DNA from 4 places in the Klebsiella sp. KE9456 genome. Region 2 is predicted to be linked to each of the others. Evidence: predicted binding sites of a transcription regulator. Region 2 holds the regulator's gene; each other region holds the start of a gene.

Region 1 (4,200 bases), on a different contig from region 2:
CCACATGATTTTCGCCGCATCCATCGGGGAGCCGCCGCCCAGCGCGATGATCACGTCTGGTTTGAAGGAGTTCGCCAGCTCTGCGCCTTTACGCACGATAGTCAGCGTCGGGTCTGCTTCAACTTCAAAGAAAACTTCAGTTTCAACGCCAGCCGCTTTCAGCACGGAGGTGATCTGGTCAGCATAGCCATTGTTGAACAGGAAACGGTCAGTCACGATGAGCGCACGTTTGTGGCCATCGGTAATCACTTCATCCAGCGCGATGGGCAGAGAGCCACGGCGGAAGTAGATAGATTTCGGAAGTTTGTGCCACAACATGTTTTCAGCTCGCTTAGCAACGGTTTTCTTGTTGATCAGGTGTTTCGGACCAACGTTTTCAGAGATGGAGTTACCACCCCAGGAACCACAACCCAGAGTCAGGGAAGGTGCGAGTTTGAAGTTATACAGGTCACCGATACCACCCTGAGAAGCCGGGGTGTTAATCAGGATACGCGCGGTTTTCATCATTTGACCGAAGTAAGCAACGCGTGCTGGCTGGTTGTCCTGGTCGGTGTACAGGCAGGAGGTGTGGCCGATACCGCCCATTGCTACCAGTTTTTCAGCTTTATCAACCGCGTCTTCGAAGTCTTTCGCGCGATACATTGCCAGCGTCGGAGACAGTTTTTCATGAGCAAACGGTTCGCTGTCATCAACAACCGTCACTTCGCCGATCAGAATCTTAGTGGTTTCTGGTACGGTGAAGCCTGCCAGTTCAGCAATTTTATAGGCCGGTTGACCCACAATAGCCGCGTTCAGCGCGCCATTTTTCAGAATAACATCCTGAACGGCTTTCAGCTCTTTGCCCTGCAGCAGATAGCCGCCGTGGCTGGCGAAACGTTCGCGAACGGCATCATAAACGGAGTCAACAACAACAACGGACTGTTCAGATGCACAGATTACGCCGTTATCGAAGGTTTTGGACATCAGTACGGAAGCCACCGCACGTTTGATATCGGCTGTTTCATCGATAACAACCGGCGTGTTACCCGCACCAACGCCGATAGCTGGTTTACCGGAACTGTATGCGGCTTTCACCATGCCAGGGCCGCCTGTCGCCAGGATCAGGTTGATGTCAGGGTGGTGCATCAGCGCGTTAGACAGTTCAACGGAAGGTTGATCGATCCAGCCAATCAGGTCTTTTGGCGCGCCCGCAGCGATCGCCGCCTGCAGAACGATATCAGCCGCCTTGTTGGTGGCGTCTTTGGCGCGCGGATGTGGAGAGAAAATGATGGCGTTACGGGTTTTCAGGCTGATCAGAGATTTAAAAATAGCGGTTGAGGTTGGGTTAGTTGTCGGGACGATACCGCAGATGATGCCAATTGGTTCAGCAATGGTGATAGTGCCGAAAGTGTCGTCTTCAGACAGCACACCACAGGTTTTTTCATCTTTATAGGCGTTATAGATGTATTCGGAAGCGAAGTGGTTTTTAATCACTTTATCTTCGATGATACCCATACCGGATTCGGCAACGGCCATCTTCGCGAGAGGGATTCGGGCATCAGCTGCGGCCAGAGCGGCGGCACGGAAGATTTTGTCGACTTGTTCTTGAGTGAAACTGGCATATTCACGCTGGGCTTTTTTCACGCGCTCGACGAGTGCGTTCAGTTCAGCGATATTAGTAACAGCCATAAATGCTCTCCTGATAATGTTAAACTTTTTTAGTAAATCAGTAGCTCAATCCGACAGTATAGACAGAGTGTTAACAGGCTGCATTTTAATGTTAACAAAAAGAATTTTGTGCTGCTGGCTCCACCGATTGACTAAAAAAGCTGTTATTTTTCCTCTCAGGTATCGCTGCTTTCCCTCCTTGCTGTGTGTCACAAAGATTACTCACTTCTGGGTACAATTTATGTGATCTAAATCAATAATTGTCAAAGCTGATACCTTTCAGCAGGCCGATTTTTGACCTTTTTGATCAAGAGTAATGATTTATTATGCTAATTAAATGAATAAATAGTATTAAGATCTATCCCGTCAGGACGATGTCGCCTGCCATTTTGCCCCGCAAGGTAAGCGAATAATTGTCACGAGCAATGTCTACGCTTCGCGCTGTACGCGTTATCCGTATCCGGAGGATGGCTACGCGAATTACGCCAGGCAGGCCCGCGCTAAATAATAAATAAACAATGTCCGAGCTTTATTGTGACTTTATGCATAATTTAGATGAATTATGCTATTAAAAGGCGTATCTTCTCGCGGATATTTCATGCTGGTAACTGGAAACAGCCATTTTTAATGATGCTGCGGAGTTCATTGTGATTCAACCGTTGTTTGATTTTTCAGCTTATTTTAAATTTTTCATTGGCTTATTTGCGCTGGTAAACCCGGTTGGCATTATTCCGGTCTTCATTAGTATGACCAGTTACCAGACGGCGGCGGCACGTAACAAAACCAATCTGACAGCTAACCTCTCTGTGGCCATTATTCTGTTGACCTCGCTGTTTCTCGGCGACGCGATTTTGCAGGTCTTCGGCATTTCCATTGATTCCTTTCGTATTGCCGGTGGGATTCTGGTCGTCACTATTGCCATGTCTATGATTAGCGGCAAACTTGGTGAGGATAAACAGAACAAACAAGAAAAATCAGAAACGGCAATTCGCGAGAGTATTGGCGTAGTACCGTTAGCATTGCCTCTGATGGCAGGGCCTGGCGCCATCAGCTCAACTATTGTCTGGGGAACGCGTTATCATACCATCGCTCATTTTTTGGGTTTTTCGATTGCCATTGCGCTTTTTGCGCTGTGCTGCTGGGGGATTTTTCGTATGGCGCCCTGGCTGGTGCGTTTGCTCGGGCAAACGGGGATTAACGTGATTACCCGTATTATGGGGTTGCTGCTGATGGCGTTAGGGATCGAATTTATTGTCACCGGGATAAAGGCATTGTTTCCCGGACTGGTGAATTAACTCGCGCCTCCAGGCGCGGGAACATCGTTCAGTATTTGCTCATCATGTGAAAAACATATTACAAAGCCTGATTTGCCGGTCTGTGATATTATTTTGCAATGATTTGATATTCTTATTTATTATCAATTAGTTATATTTATTTGGCGTATAATCCTGTCCCGTTACTCACATTAAACAGCGTTATTTTCTTCACATCATTCTCTGATGCTTGCCGTCAGTTAATTGAAATGATATTAGTAATTTCGCTAATGAAGTAGATGAATGTGCTAAATAATGAGCGATTGTTAATGCTTTGTGTAAAAAATGGCCTTTTTAGCGATATTTAGTATAAAAAATAGGCATCTTATTGTATCTATATGATAAATGTCGATTTATATCTCTGTTGTTTGCCCGACGAGTTGGCGGTTTTATCCACGGGAAGACGATAAAAGAGAATTCGGTAACATATTTGCAAATTCCATTGGCGGACAATAACGGGTTTTGATACTTTCCGCCGTGATCGTTAACTGAACCGATATGAGAATGAGAATTTTTATTAAATAGATCGTTGCAAATTAACATTACCCCGGACAGGGGAAGAATCGACGTTAAGGTTGCCATTTGAGCTGCCGTAATAAATAAGCCGGTGATAGCAAGCAGTACTCTCTGACAGCAGCATAAACTCCTGCACTGTTCAGAATCCAGAAAGAGAAAACAGGCTGGTTAAATAGCCAGTAATTATAATGAGTGGAGTAATAACACAATGACCATCATCACGAAAAAAAGCCTGGTAGCCGCAGCGGTCTTCTCTGCGTTAATTACCGCCAACGCTGCCATGGCAGCAGATGTGCCAGCAGGGGTTCAACTGGCGGAACAACAAACGCTGGTGCGTAACAATGGCTCGGAAGTTCAGTCCCTTGACCCGCACAAAATTGAAGGTGTGCCGGAGTCTAATATTAGCCGTGATTTATTCGAAGGGTTATTGGTGAGTGACCTTGATGGTCATCCGGTCGCAGGCGTTGCGGAAAAATGGGAAAATAAGGATTTTAAAGTCTGGACCTTCCATCTACGTAAAGATGCGAAGTGGTCAGATGGTTCACCGGTAACCGCGCAAGATTTCGTTTATAGCTGGCAGCGTCTGGTCGATCCGAAAACCGCTTCGCCTTATGCAAGCTATCTGCAGTATGGTCATGTGGCCAACGTTGATGACATTATCAGCGGCAAAAAACCGATTACTGATCTGGGCGTAAAAGCGCTGGACGATCACACTTTTCAAGTG
Region 2 (4,200 bases):
TGCGGCCATAACCAGAGCATTCCGCCGAAGGCAATCAGGCAGCCAATCAGCGTATCAACCAGCCTGGCAACAATAATCTGTTCGCCGTTCAGGGTGAGCAGTTGCAGGGTATATACCGCCGTAACGGTAAACCCGACCATCGCCCAGCCGTAATTCTTACGAATAATCAGGTAGCTTAATAGCGTGATGAAGAGCATGGCGGTTAGCGTATAACCTTCCGGGACGTGAAAATGCAGCGTCAGTCCGGCGATGACTAATCCGGCAAATGTCCCGGCAGCCCGGTGGACGATCCGCACCCGTGTTGCGCTGTAGCCGTTTTGCGTCACGAAGAGCACGGTCATCAAAATCCAGTAGGGTTTTGGTAAATGCAACGCGCTGCCCATCAGGCTGGCGACACTCAGCATTACGCTGATGCGCGCCGCGTTACGTAACGCCGGTGATTTAAGCGACAGATAGCTTTTCAACGCCGGTAGCAGCGGCAGGCGGCGGGTTTTATCCGCCATCAGATTTCGGGAGTACAGAGGGCGCTGGGTGCGTAAAACCCGGGCAATGCGACTGAAATGCCAGGCGCAAAACTGGCCGACCGGGTTATCCGGATGCTGCCAGGCGATCTTTTCCAGAGCGCCGATCTGTTTATCCATCTGAAAGCGCTGAGGATAGCGATGGTAAAGCAGATCATCCGCCAGTTCGCGCAGTCGAGCGGCGATGGTTTGCGCGTTCCAGCGAATTACCGCTTCTGCGTGGCTGCGCTCCACCAGTTTCTGCACCTCTTCCGGTTGGTGCAGGCTGACGGAGATGTGCTCCTGGAGATCCAGACCAACCTGGAAAGCGCGCAGCAGGCGTTTATGATCGCTGTGCTGGTTGGCCGCCAGCATATGCATCTGCTGGTAGCACTGGGTAATCAGATCGACCACTTTTTGTTGGCGGTTGAGCAGGGGCGGCAACGAGGTGGCCGGATCGGTATGCTGGGTCAGCAGGCTGTATTTGGCTTCACAATAACTGGCCAGCTCCCGATAGAGCAGGCTCAGAGATTCGCGCAGCGGCTGTTCGCGCCACAGCCAAAACCAGAACCAGTTAAAAATTCCATACCATAGGGTGCCGAGTGCATAGATTAGCAACGGTTCCTGGATCGGCATATTGCCTGCAAGGCTCAGAGTAAAACTGGCGGCGATAAGCGAGGCGGGTAACAATCTCGCATGAAGCGAACTGATTTCGGCAGTAACGCCGAGAATCAGGGTCAGCCCGGTCAGGATTAGTGGTAAAGGAATTTCCCGCTGCAGAAGGAGCTGGACAATCAGGCTACTGCCAGCGAACAAGCAGCCGCCAATGATCAGGCGCTTAAAGAAGCGTTTATGCGGTGTATCCAGACCGGCAATATTGCAGCAGGCAGGAACGAGGGAAAACAGGAGTCCCTGCTGTAAATGACCAAGAAGAAGTCCCGTTGCAACTGGCAGACATAACACCAGCGTTTGCCGCAGTGCATAGTTGACTTCCGGGTGATAAATCAGCCTGCGCCACATGGGGAGGAAACAAAAACGGCGTATTGTCAGACAATACGCCGTTTTACCGACTTAACGGGTACCGTAGACGACGATAGTTTTACCGTGCGCGGAGATCAGGTTTTGATCTTCCAGCATTTTCAGTATCCGGCCAACGGTTTCGCGGGAGCAGCCGACGATCTGACCAATTTCCTGACGGGTAATTTTAATTTGCATACCGTCGGGGTGGGTCATTGCATCCGGCTGTTTTGCCAGATTCAGCAGCGTCTGAGCGATGCGACCGGTAACGTCGAGGAAGGCAAGGTTACCCACTTTCTCAGACGTAACCTGCAGGCGACGCGCCATTTGCGAAGAGAGACGCATCAGGATATCCGGGTTTACCTGGATCAACTGACGGAATTTTTTGTAGGAGATTTCAGCCACTTCACATGCGGTTTTAGCACGTACCCAGGCGCTACGTTCCTGACCTTCTTCAAACAAGCCTAATTCACCGATGAAATCGCCCTGGTTGAGGTAAGAGAGGATCATCTCTTTGCCTTCTTCATCCTTGATGAGTACAGCCACTGAGCCTTTAACGATGTAGTACAGCGTTTCTGCTTTCTCACCCTGGTGGATCAGCGTGCTCTTTGAGGGGTACTTATGAATGTGGCAATGAGACAAGAACCATTCGAGGGTAGGGTCTGTTTGCGGTTTGCCAAGCACCATGCGCGGTTATCCTCTGTTATCAGCTATCTCCGGGTGCCGACACTACACGGCATCCGGGCATGCAATCGTATTAAATCCCTGTACCTGGGAATCTGGCTGGAATTTTTCCGCAGCCTGTAATGTGAACTCCTCTGCATACATGCAGTACATCAATGTATTACTGTAGCATCCAGACTGTTTTAGCATAGCTTTCGCTGCATGTCTCCTGGTGTCTCGCTTCAGCATGACCCAGGTCGCCTTCCGTTGCCAGAATTGTTATGTGCGCGTAATCTGTCAGGAAAATTACAGCTCTGGAGTTCAATTTATGCAAGCGCGAGTGAAGTGGGTTGAAGGGTTAACCTTCATTGGAGAGTCGGCTTCTGGTCACCAGATTCTGATGGACGGGAATTCCGGTGATAAAGCCCCCAGCCCGATGGAAATGGTGCTGATGGCGGCGGGCGGATGCAGCGCGATTGACGTCGTCTCCATTTTACAGAAGGGGCGCCATAACGTCACCAACTGTGAAGTCAAGCTGACCTCGGAACGTCGGGAAGAGGCGCCGCGTCTGTTTACCCATATTAATCTGCATTTTATCGTGACCGGTAAGGCGCTGAAAGAGGCTGCCGTTTCTCGTGCTGTTGACCTGTCAGCGGAAAAATATTGCTCGGTGGCGCTGATGCTGGAGAAAGCGGTAAATATTACCCACTCTTATGAAGTGATCGAAGAGTAAGCCAACAAGACCCCGGCAGACGTTCGCGCTACCGGGGGGAGTCATTCGTTAACTGATTTTCCTGCCTTCCATCAGCCGCTCGACCAGCGGCGTCATGATCAGCTCCATCGCCAGTCCCATTTTGCCTCCCGGTACAACCAGAGTGTTCATATGTGAGATAAACGAGCCCTGAAGCATGGCCAGAAGCCAGGGGAAATCGATGTTTCTCAGATTACGGAAATGGATAACGACAAAGCTCTCATCCAGTGAAGGAATGGCTTTGGCCGCAAAGGGATTGGAGGTATCCACCGTGGGAACGCGCTGGAAGTTGAGATGGGTACGCGAAAACTGCGGGGTGATGAAATTGATGTAATCCTCCATTGAGCGAACGACGGAATCCATTACCGCCTCACGGGAGTGCCCGCGTTCGCTGGTGTCGCGGATAAGCTTCTGGATCCACTCCAGATTGACGATGGGCACGACGCCGACCAGCAGGTCGACATGGCTCGCGACATCATGCTGCGGCGTAACGACGCCGCCATGCAGCCCTTCATAAAACAGTACGTCAGTGGGTTCGGGGAGTGGTTGCCAGGGGGTGAAGGTCCCCGGCACCTGGTTCCACGGTACGGCTTCATCATAGGTATGTAAATACTTGCGCGACTGACCTTTGCCGCTCTGCCCGTATTCAACGAAAGTCTGTTTCAGCAGGCCGAAGTCGTTCGCTTCAGGGCCAAAGTAACTGATATGCTTGCCCTGATCCCGCGCCTTGCGGATCGCCATGTCCATTTCCGGGCGGGTATAGCGGTGAAAGCTGTCGCCTTCCACTTCAGCGGCGTGCAGGTTTAACTGCGCGAAGATTTTGCGAAAGGCGAGGCTGGTGGTTGTGGTTCCCGCGCCGCTGGAGCCCGTGACGGCAATCACCGGATGTTTGGCAGACATAACAACTCCCAGGGTAAACGATAGTGTGCGCCGCTTTAGCCGTGAAACTGCTTGCGGGGCATGATGTTGACCGTCTCGTGCAGTTCTGACCACACCAGCACGGCTTCTCCGCTTTTTAGCTGTTGTTTAACATCAGAGACTTTATCTGTCAGCGAACGTTCATGCTCACCATAATCGGTGCCTTCGCGTAATACAAAGCTTTCAATCAGATTATCCAGCGTTTCGGGATCGAGATCCTGCCAGGGAATAATCATATTTTCCCTCCTAACCAGCGGGTTAGCCAGGCCGGAATCCGTTTTTCCAGCCACATCTCTGGCTTACGCAGCGTACCGCCGACGAAACCAACATGCCCGCCGTGCTCCGTTAGCT
Region 3 (4,200 bases), on a different contig from region 2:
CTTTCATCGGTCAGGCCCGCTTCGCTACGCACAGCCAGCCAGACATCATGGACATGATTACCGATCACGACCTGAAACTGACCGCCGCTTTCCACAACCATAATAACACCGGGATTCGTCTTTAACCCTTCGGCATCGGCTTTGTTATTATCCTGAAGTTTAAAACGCAGTCGTGTCGCACAGTGAACCAGACTCACTATATTTTCTTTGCCGCCAACCCGGCGGAGAATATCCTGCGCGAGTGCTTTATATTCCATGCTGTTTTCCTTACTTCTGCTGCCCGCAGGCATCGTTAACTGAGTATGAGAAATAAAAAAAACCCGAGAACAACGCCGGGTTAGCGTTGCGCTCAGGTTTTGCCTGCATCATGCAGTAACAATCCCGTTTTAATCAGGAAGGCCAGGCCTGTTCAGCGCTTAGCGTCCCTCTTTTCTCACGCGTTCAATATGAATCGCGAGAAACATAATTTCTTCCGTGGTTAGCCGTCGCTGATAGCTTTTTTGCAGATGCAGGGCGACCGTTTCCGCACACTTCCACGCTTTAGGGTAGTTATCCTTTACGGCGCTGTGCAGCGTCACATCATCATCTTCGACAACCGTCCGCGTCAGCATGCGCTGGGCGAAAAACTTGAGATGAGTCACAAACCGCTGATAACTCAACGACTCTTCGTCATAATTCAGCGTCAGTTGATATTTCACCAGTTGCAGAATTTCCTGCATTACGCGGGTGACGTGCATCACCTCCGGCATTTCGCTGTTGAGCTGTGCTGTCACCAGATGCAGGGCGATAAACCCGGCTTCATCTTCTGCAAGTTCAACCCCGAGCCTTTTGGCGATAATCGCCCGGGCTTCTTGCCCCAGTGCAAACTCCTTCGGGTACAGCCGTTTAATTTCCCACAGCAACACATTACGCAGCGCCACACCCTTCTTCTGCCGCTCAATCGCAAAGTGGCAGTGATCGGTCAGAGTAATGTATAAACTGTCCTGTAATTTACCGAGACGATCACGCGCCAGATCGATAATTCGATCGCAGGTGGTGATCACATCTAATGGTATCTGACTGAGTAACTCGCCTAAACGGCCAACCAGTTCATCGCTCTGCAGCGCGAAGACCTTTTCAATTTTGCTTTCATCCAGAGAGTCACCAACGCGTTTTTGAAAGGCAAGTCCTCGGCCCATGACCACCTGTTCGCGCTGCTGCTCATCTACAACCACCACTACATTATTATTAAGTACTTTGGCGATTTGCATATGAACCCCAAAAACAAAAAAACCTGACCCCGACAGAAGCCAGGAATCAGGTTTTGCCTGCCGAAGCAGTAACAATCGGTCGTCAGTATTTCACTGCCCGTCGGATAAACTCAACGGGGCAAACCGAAAAATGTGATGAAGGTCAGATAGTTTTGTTCCGCCAGCCGTTAATTGTACGCGCTATGCTCGATGAGTCCTGCAGGGTACGCACCGCACTGAAAAGCGCTGACGCTTCAGAGTATTCTTTACGCAAATAGCTCAACCACTGTTTGATACGCGCGACATGATAAAGACCGGTATCGCCCTGCTTCTCCAGGCGGGTATATTTTTGCAGCAGTTCAACCACCTGGGGCCAGGGCATTCGCGGTTCGTTGTATTTTATTACCCGGCTTAAGTTTGGTACGTTCAACGCGCCGCGGCCAATCATGATCGCCTCGCAGCCGGTCGCCGTGAGGCAATCCCTGGCGCTTTGCCAGTCCCGGATCTCGCCGTTGGCCACCACCGGGATAGCCAGACGCTGGCGAATTTCACCGATCGCCCGCCAGTTAATACACTCCGCTTTATAACCCTCTTCTTTGGTTCGACCATGCACGACCAGCTCACTGGCCCCCGCCTGCTGAACCGCATCGGCGATTTCAAAACGCCGCTCGCTGCTGTCCCATCCCAGACGCACTTTCACCGTGACCGGTAAATGCGCCGGAACCGCCTCACGCATCGCCTTCGCGCCGCGATAGATGAGTTCAGGATCTTTGAGCAACGTCGCGCCGCCGCCGCTGCCGTTCACCAGCTTTGAGGGGCAACCGCAGTTAAGATCGACACCCCAGGAACCGAGTTCAACCGCACGGGCGGCGTTTTCCGCCAGCCACTGGGGAGACTGTCCAAGCAGTTGCACGCGCACGCGGGTACCGGATGGCGTCAGGCTATTATTGCGCAGCTCCGGGCACAGTTTATAGAACGATTTTACCGGCAAAAGTTGATCCACCACACGCAAAAACTCGGTGATGCAGAGATCATAATCATTCACGTCGGTCAGCAACTCGCGCACCAGCGAATCGAGTACGCCTTCCATCGGCGCCAGTAATACACGCATAGTTTATCATTGCCCGGAAAAAAGAGGCGCTATGGTAGCGTCTCCGGATACGGGTTAAAAGAGGCGAGGTGCGTTTTCTCCCCCATACCACGCATTACGCCTGAACGGACGACACATCGGCGCCTGGCGTGAACGTATGAGATGGTCAGCAATGCGTCGCCAGCAGGCTATGCTCAATTTGCCGCGCCTTTAACAAAAAGGTAGCGTTGGGGCGAGGGGAAAAGTGAGTATCGTTGCTGGCGCTGAGCCGATTTCCCCACTTTCTGTCCCTGCAATCATCACTCTGACAGACGGACGGTTTATTGTTCCCGATCGCTGTCTCAGGTATGCGGAGAATTCATGATGTGATCGGTAGCACATTTTCAGGTTTAATTGTATGATGAATGTGGTTCATCAAGGGTTATTACCATGAGTAAGTCACTGAATATTGTCTGGCAGTATCTGCGCGCTTTCGTGTTGATCTATGCCTGTTTGTATGCCGGTATTTTTATCGCCTCACTGCTGCCCATTACCATTCCCGGCAGCATTATTGGCATGTTGATTTTGTTCTGTCTGCTGGCGCTGCAAATCATGCCGCCGCAGTGGGTTAACCCGGGCTGCAATATCCTGATTCGCTATATGGCGCTGCTGTTTGTGCCTATCGGCGTGGGCGTCATGCAATACTGGGATCTGCTGCGGGCGCAGTTAGGCCCGGTGGTGGTCTCCTGTGCGATAAGCACGCTGCTGGTCTTTTTAGTGGTTAGCTGGAGCTCACATCTGGTTCACGGGGAACGCAAAGTGGTTGGGCAAAAAGGAACTGAAAAATGATCCATGAAATTTGGTGGTCGCTGCCGCTGACCCTGGTCGTCTTTTTTCTTGCCCGCAAGCTGGCGGCACGGTTTAAATTTCCCCTGCTCAACCCACTACTGGTAGCGATGGTGGTGCTGATCCCCTTTCTACTGGTAACCGGCATTTCTTATCAGCGCTATTTTCAGGGCAGCAAAATTCTCAATGACCTGCTGCAACCGGCAGTCGTCGCGCTGGCTTTTCCTCTTTATGAGCAATTGCACCAGATCCGCGCGCGCTGGAAATCCATTATCACCATCTGCTTTATTGGCAGCGTGGTAGCCATGGTTACCGGAACGACCGTGGCGCTGCTGATGGGCGCGACGCCGCAGATTGCCGCCTCCATTCTGCCAAAATCGGTGACGACGCCGATTGCCATGGCGGTAAGCAGCAGTATTGGCGGTATTCCGGCAATCAGCGCGGTCTGCGTTATTTTCGTCGGCATTCTCGGCGCGGTCTTCGGCCATACGCTACTGAATTTAATGCGTATCCGCACTAAAGCCTCACGCGGGCTGTCGATGGGCACGGCTTCCCACGCCCTGGGGACCGCGCGCTGTGCGGAACTCGACTATCAGGAGGGGGCATTCAGCTCACTGGCACTGGTGTTATGCGGGATTATCACTTCGCTGATCGCGCCGTTTTTATTTCCGCTTATTCTGGCAATAGTGGGATAAACGTGACTTTTATCACATTTATAAATGCAACATAAAATAATTACACTAAAAATGAGATATTAATCACATGTAGAGATAAACACCCCCCGTACACTGAATTCTCATTACATTGTTATGAGGCAACGCCATGCATCCACGTTTTCAAGATGCTCTTCCGCAACTGGCGGCGGACCTGCAAGCGGCCATTTCCCCGATGCTGGCCGATCCGCATTTTCCTGCTCTGTTAAACGCGGGGCAGGTCGCGGAATTGCAAAGTGCGACGGGTCTGGACGAAGACGCGCTGGCCTTTGCGCTGCTGCCGCTGGCGGCGGCCTGCGCCCGTGCCGATCTCTCCCATTTCAACGTCGGCGCGATTGCCCGC
Region 4 (4,200 bases), on a different contig from region 2:
GTTCGGCATCAAACCGGCCTGGTTTAGCGACCCGACCACCGCGCGCGCCATGATCATCATCGTCAATACCTGGCTGGGCTATCCATACATGATGATCCTGTGCATGGGCCTGCTGAAAGCGATTCCTGACGACTTATATGAAGCCTCGGCAATGGACGGCGCAACCCCGTTGCAGAATTTCTTTAAGATCACGTTCCCGCTGCTGATTAAACCGCTAACGCCGCTGATGATCGCCAGCTTCGCCTTCAACTTTAACAACTTCGTGCTGATTCAACTGTTAACCAACGGCGGACCGGATCGCCTCGGCACGACCACGCCTGCGGGCTATACCGACCTGCTGGTGAGCTACACCTACCGTATCGCCTTTGAAGGCGGCGGTGGTCAGGATTTCGGCCTGGCTGCGGCCATCGCCACGCTGATCTTCCTGCTGGTGGGCGCGCTGGCGATTGTTAACCTGAAAGCCACACGTATGAAGTTTGATTAACTGGAATAACCAGACGTCATTGGCGCGGCCAGCCAGAGCTCGGCCAGCGTGGAAGAACCGGCGCGTACAGGTAGTACGTGAGGATTATTCGCTACGCTCATCCTTCGGGTCGTCCTGAAGGACGTTCAAAACGCGGTGACTTTTGTCTGAGCACTGCCTGAGTTCAAAATGGCAAGCAAAATAACCTGGAGCGGTATCAAGGGGAGTAAAAATATTATGGCTATGGTTCAACCCAAATCTCAGAAGCTGCGCCTGTTCATCACGCATCTCCTGCTACTGATTTTTATCGCGGCGATTATGTTCCCGCTGCTGATGGTTATCACTATCTCTCTGCGCGAAGGTAACTTCGCCACCGGTAGCCTGATCCCGGAACGTATCTCCTGGGAGCACTGGCGGCTGGCGTTAGGTTTTAGCGTTGAACATGCTGATGGCCGGGTTACGCCGCCCCCCTTCCCGGTCCTGCTGTGGCTGTGGAACTCCATCAAGGTGGCCGGTATTACCGCCATTGGCATCGTCGCGCTCTCTACCACCTGCGCATACGCTTTTGCCCGCATGCGCTTTCCGGGTAAAGCCACGTTGCTGAAAGGGATGCTGATTTTCCAGATGTTCCCGGCGGTTCTGTCGCTGGTCGCGCTGTATGCCCTGTTTGACCGTCTCGGTCAGTATATTCCGTTCGTCGGTCTGAATACCCACGGCGGCGTAATCTTCGCCTATATGGGCGGTATTGCGCTGCACGTCTGGACGATTAAAGGCTACTTCGAAACCATCGACGGCTCTCTGGAAGAAGCGGCGGCACTGGATGGCGCCACCCCGTGGCAGGCGTTCCGCCTGGTGCTGCTCCCGCTGTCGGTGCCGATTCTGGCGGTGGTGTTTATTCTGTCGTTCATCGCTGCGATTACTGAAGTGCCGGTCGCCTCGCTACTGCTACGCGATGTGAACAGCTACACCCTGGCCGTCGGCATGCAGCAGTATCTCAACCCGCAGAACTATCTGTGGGGCGACTTCGCCGCCGCCGCGGTACTCTCCGCCATCCCGATTACCGTGGTGTTCCTGCTGGCCCAGCGCTGGTTAGTTAACGGTCTGACGGCAGGCGGAGTGAAAGGTTAAGTTTTATTGTTAGATACTCTAAATAATTCAGGTTGCGGGAAGGCGATACCCCCCGCTTATCCCCGGAGCATAGAGCGCTATGTGACCGGGGCAAACGGGAGCGGTCAATGCATCAACAACCTGAAGTATGACGAGTATACCGCCCCAAATTTCAGAAGAGGGTCGGTGGTTCAGTCGCCGTACGCGCCCCCAACCGGGTACGGCAGCCACCGCCCTCATCTGAAAAAGTAAGGCAAATGCCACTGCGACCCTCAACTGGACCCGACATAAATGATATTTGTGACTGTTGGTCAGCGGCCCTTGTGGCCGCTTTTTTTTACTCGCGTTTCAGACGGTTGGAGTTACACAGCCAGAGCGTAATCACCAGAATCAGGATCGCCGCGGAGTAAATCAGCACCGCCATCGGCGACTCATGATCGATAATAATCAGCCTCACGATAGCGGTGATCCCGATATAGACGAAATAGCGTAGCGGGAAGTGAAACCCCGATTCGAAATACTTCACAATCAGCGCAATAAACTCGAAATAGAGAAAATAGACCACCAGCCCTTCCACCAGCTTGTACTTACTGACCGGATCGGGGGTGAACAATACGTGCGCCAGATGCAGCGTCTCTTTGCCCAGGAAAACGATCAGAATGATCCCGAGACATACCAGGCCAAGATTCAAAATCGTTTGCATTGCCGTGGCGATAAAATTGACCAACGGACGATAAACCGGCGCCATATACACACCTCATCATCATGATTCCATGTAACCTGTATAACGTAAAAATGTGATCAAGATCGACATTATTCGTTAGATTTTTGCCACCGTTGGCGTAAATGTAACAATCGTTCGTCAGGTTTGCGGGTTAAAAAGGAAATAATCATGCTGAAAATTCGCACTGCGCGACCAAAAGACGCAGCCCTGCTCAATCAAATGGGCAACGCCAGCTACCGCCACCACTTCGCTCACCTTTGGCATAACGCCGACGAACTGGCGCTTTTCCTGGAGCAGGAGTATTCCGTCGCCTCGCTGGCGCGCAGCCTCTCCGATAAGAAGTCCCGCTGGTTGATTGCGCAGGCAGAGCAGCCCATCGGCTTCGCTAAATATACCTGCCGCCAGGATATTAACCCAGGGGGTCCATCCGGCACGCTGCTGCATAAGCTCTACCTGATGCCTGGCGCGACGGGGCTACGCTATGGCGAGCAGTTTTTTAGCGCCATCGAAAAACAAGCAAAAGAGGCCGGCGAAAGCTGGCTATGGCTGGAGGTGCTCGCGGCAAATCCCGGTGCCCGACGTTTTTATGAACGTCAGGGAATGCGGCACATCAAAGACACCGTTTTTCATTCCGCTACCCAACACAGCACGCTACATATTCTGGCCAAACCACTCTGAGAGGCAACATGCATACCTTTCGTGAAACCGCTATTCGCAACGTCACCAGCGGAGAGAATGTGGTGATTTACCAACCCGCTAACCTCTACGACTGCACGCTCGGCGATAACGTTTTTGTTGGTCCCTTCGTTGAAATTCAGGGCCATACTCATATTGGCAGAGACAGCAAAATTCAGTCCCATACTTTTATTTGCGAGTATGTCACCATCGGCGAACGCTGCTTTATCGGTCACGGAGTGATGTTCGCCAACGATATGTTCCGCGATGGCAAACCGAATGCCGACCGCGAAAGCTGGGGAAGAATTGTCCTTGGCAACGATGTGTCGATCGGCAGCGGCGCGACCATTCTGGCGATCAGCATTTGCGATGGCGTAGTGATAAGCGCGGGCAGCGTGGTTACCCGGTCAATTACCGAGAAAGGCGTGTGGGCAGGAAATCCGGCGAAACTGTTGCGACGACTCTAAACAAAAATGCCGGCCACATGGGCCGGCATTCAGGCATCCGTCTGATTATACGCGCCAGGATTTGTAGCGATTAATCAGGCCATTGGTCGAGCTGTCGTGGCTGCTCACTTCGCTGCCATCTTTCAGCTCCGGCAGAATGCGGTTAGCCAGCTGTTTACCCAGCTCAACGCCCCACTGGTCAAAAGTGAAGATGTTCATAATCACACCCTGGGTGAAGATCTTGTGCTCATACAGCGCAATCAGCGCCCCCAGGCTGAACGGCGTGATTTCACGCAGCAGGATGGAGTTGGTCGGGCGGTTGCCTTCAAACACTTTGAACGGCACCACGTGCTCCAGCGTCGCCGGATCTTTCCCCTGATCGCGATATTCCTGCTCAACCACTTCACGGGATTTACCGAACGCCAGCGCTTCGGTCTGCGCAAAGAAGTTAGACAGCAGTTTCTGATGGTGGTCAGACAGCGGGTTGTGGGTCATCGCCGGGGCGATAAAATCGCACGGCACCATTTTGGTCCCCTGATGGATCAACTGGTAGAACGCGTGCTGACCGTTGGTGCCCGGCTCGCCCCAGATGATTGGGCCCGTCTGGTAATCCACGGCATTGCCGTTACGGTCAACATACTTGCCGTTGGATTCCATATTGCCCTGCTGGAAGTAGGCGGCGAAACGGTGCATATACTGATCGTACGGCAGAATCGCTTCGGTTTCGGCACCGAAGAAATTGTTGTACCAGATACCAATCAGCGCCAGCAGCACCGGCAGGTTTT

What was found. Region 2 encodes CRP, which controls carbon source genes, mostly activating them, when cyclic AMP is high. Its sites were predicted from a motif close to ATGTGANNNNNNTCACAT; they were not measured.
Region 1: a site for CRP is predicted at 1,889-1,906, ahead of adhE (bifunctional acetaldehyde-CoA/alcohol dehydrogenase). Genes of this name have one in related genera too.
Region 3: a site for CRP is predicted at 2,683-2,700, ahead of ABK821_RS13155 (CidA/LrgA family protein). Genes of this name have one in related genera too.
Region 4: a site for CRP is predicted at 2,366-2,383, ahead of psiE (phosphate-starvation-inducible protein PsiE). Genes of this name have one in related genera too.

Annotation. Positions count from the first base shown of each region.
Region 1 covers NZ_JBDYQK010000041.1:9,834-14,033, reverse strand. The annotation lists gene adhE (bifunctional acetaldehyde-CoA/alcohol dehydrogenase) at 1-1,668, opposite strand, end outside; gene ABK821_RS24415 (YchE family NAAT transporter) at 2,295-2,942, shown strand; gene oppA (oligopeptide ABC transporter substrate-binding protein OppA) at 3,685-4,200, shown strand, end outside.
Region 2 covers NZ_JBDYQK010000027.1:13,153-17,352, reverse strand. The annotation lists gene ABK821_RS21755 (YccS/YhfK family putative transporter) at 1-1,520, opposite strand, end outside; gene crp (cAMP-activated global transcriptional regulator CRP) at 1,572-2,204, opposite strand; gene ABK821_RS21745 (OsmC family protein) at 2,509-2,913, shown strand; gene ABK821_RS21740 (phosphoribulokinase) at 2,962-3,831, opposite strand; gene ABK821_RS21735 (YheU family protein) at 3,867-4,085, opposite strand; gene ABK821_RS21730 (hydrolase) at 4,082-4,200, opposite strand, start outside.
Region 3 covers NZ_JBDYQK010000011.1:106,012-110,211, reverse strand. The annotation lists partial or broken gene bglF (PTS beta-glucoside transporter subunit IIABC) at 1-369, opposite strand, end outside; gene bglG (transcriptional antiterminator BglG) at 417-1,250, opposite strand; gene dusC (tRNA dihydrouridine(16) synthase DusC) at 1,393-2,340, opposite strand; gene ABK821_RS13155 (CidA/LrgA family protein) at 2,749-3,147, shown strand; gene ABK821_RS13150 (CidB/LrgB family autolysis modulator) at 3,144-3,839, shown strand; gene cdd (cytidine deaminase) at 3,967-4,200, shown strand, end outside.
Region 4 covers NZ_JBDYQK010000025.1:26,043-30,242, reverse strand. The annotation lists gene malF (maltose ABC transporter permease MalF) at 1-484, shown strand, start outside; gene malG (maltose ABC transporter permease MalG) at 701-1,591, shown strand; gene psiE (phosphate-starvation-inducible protein PsiE) at 1,908-2,318, opposite strand; gene ABK821_RS21215 (GNAT family N-acetyltransferase) at 2,463-2,972, shown strand; gene ABK821_RS21210 (acyltransferase) at 2,981-3,436, shown strand; gene pgi (glucose-6-phosphate isomerase) at 3,482-4,200, opposite strand, start outside.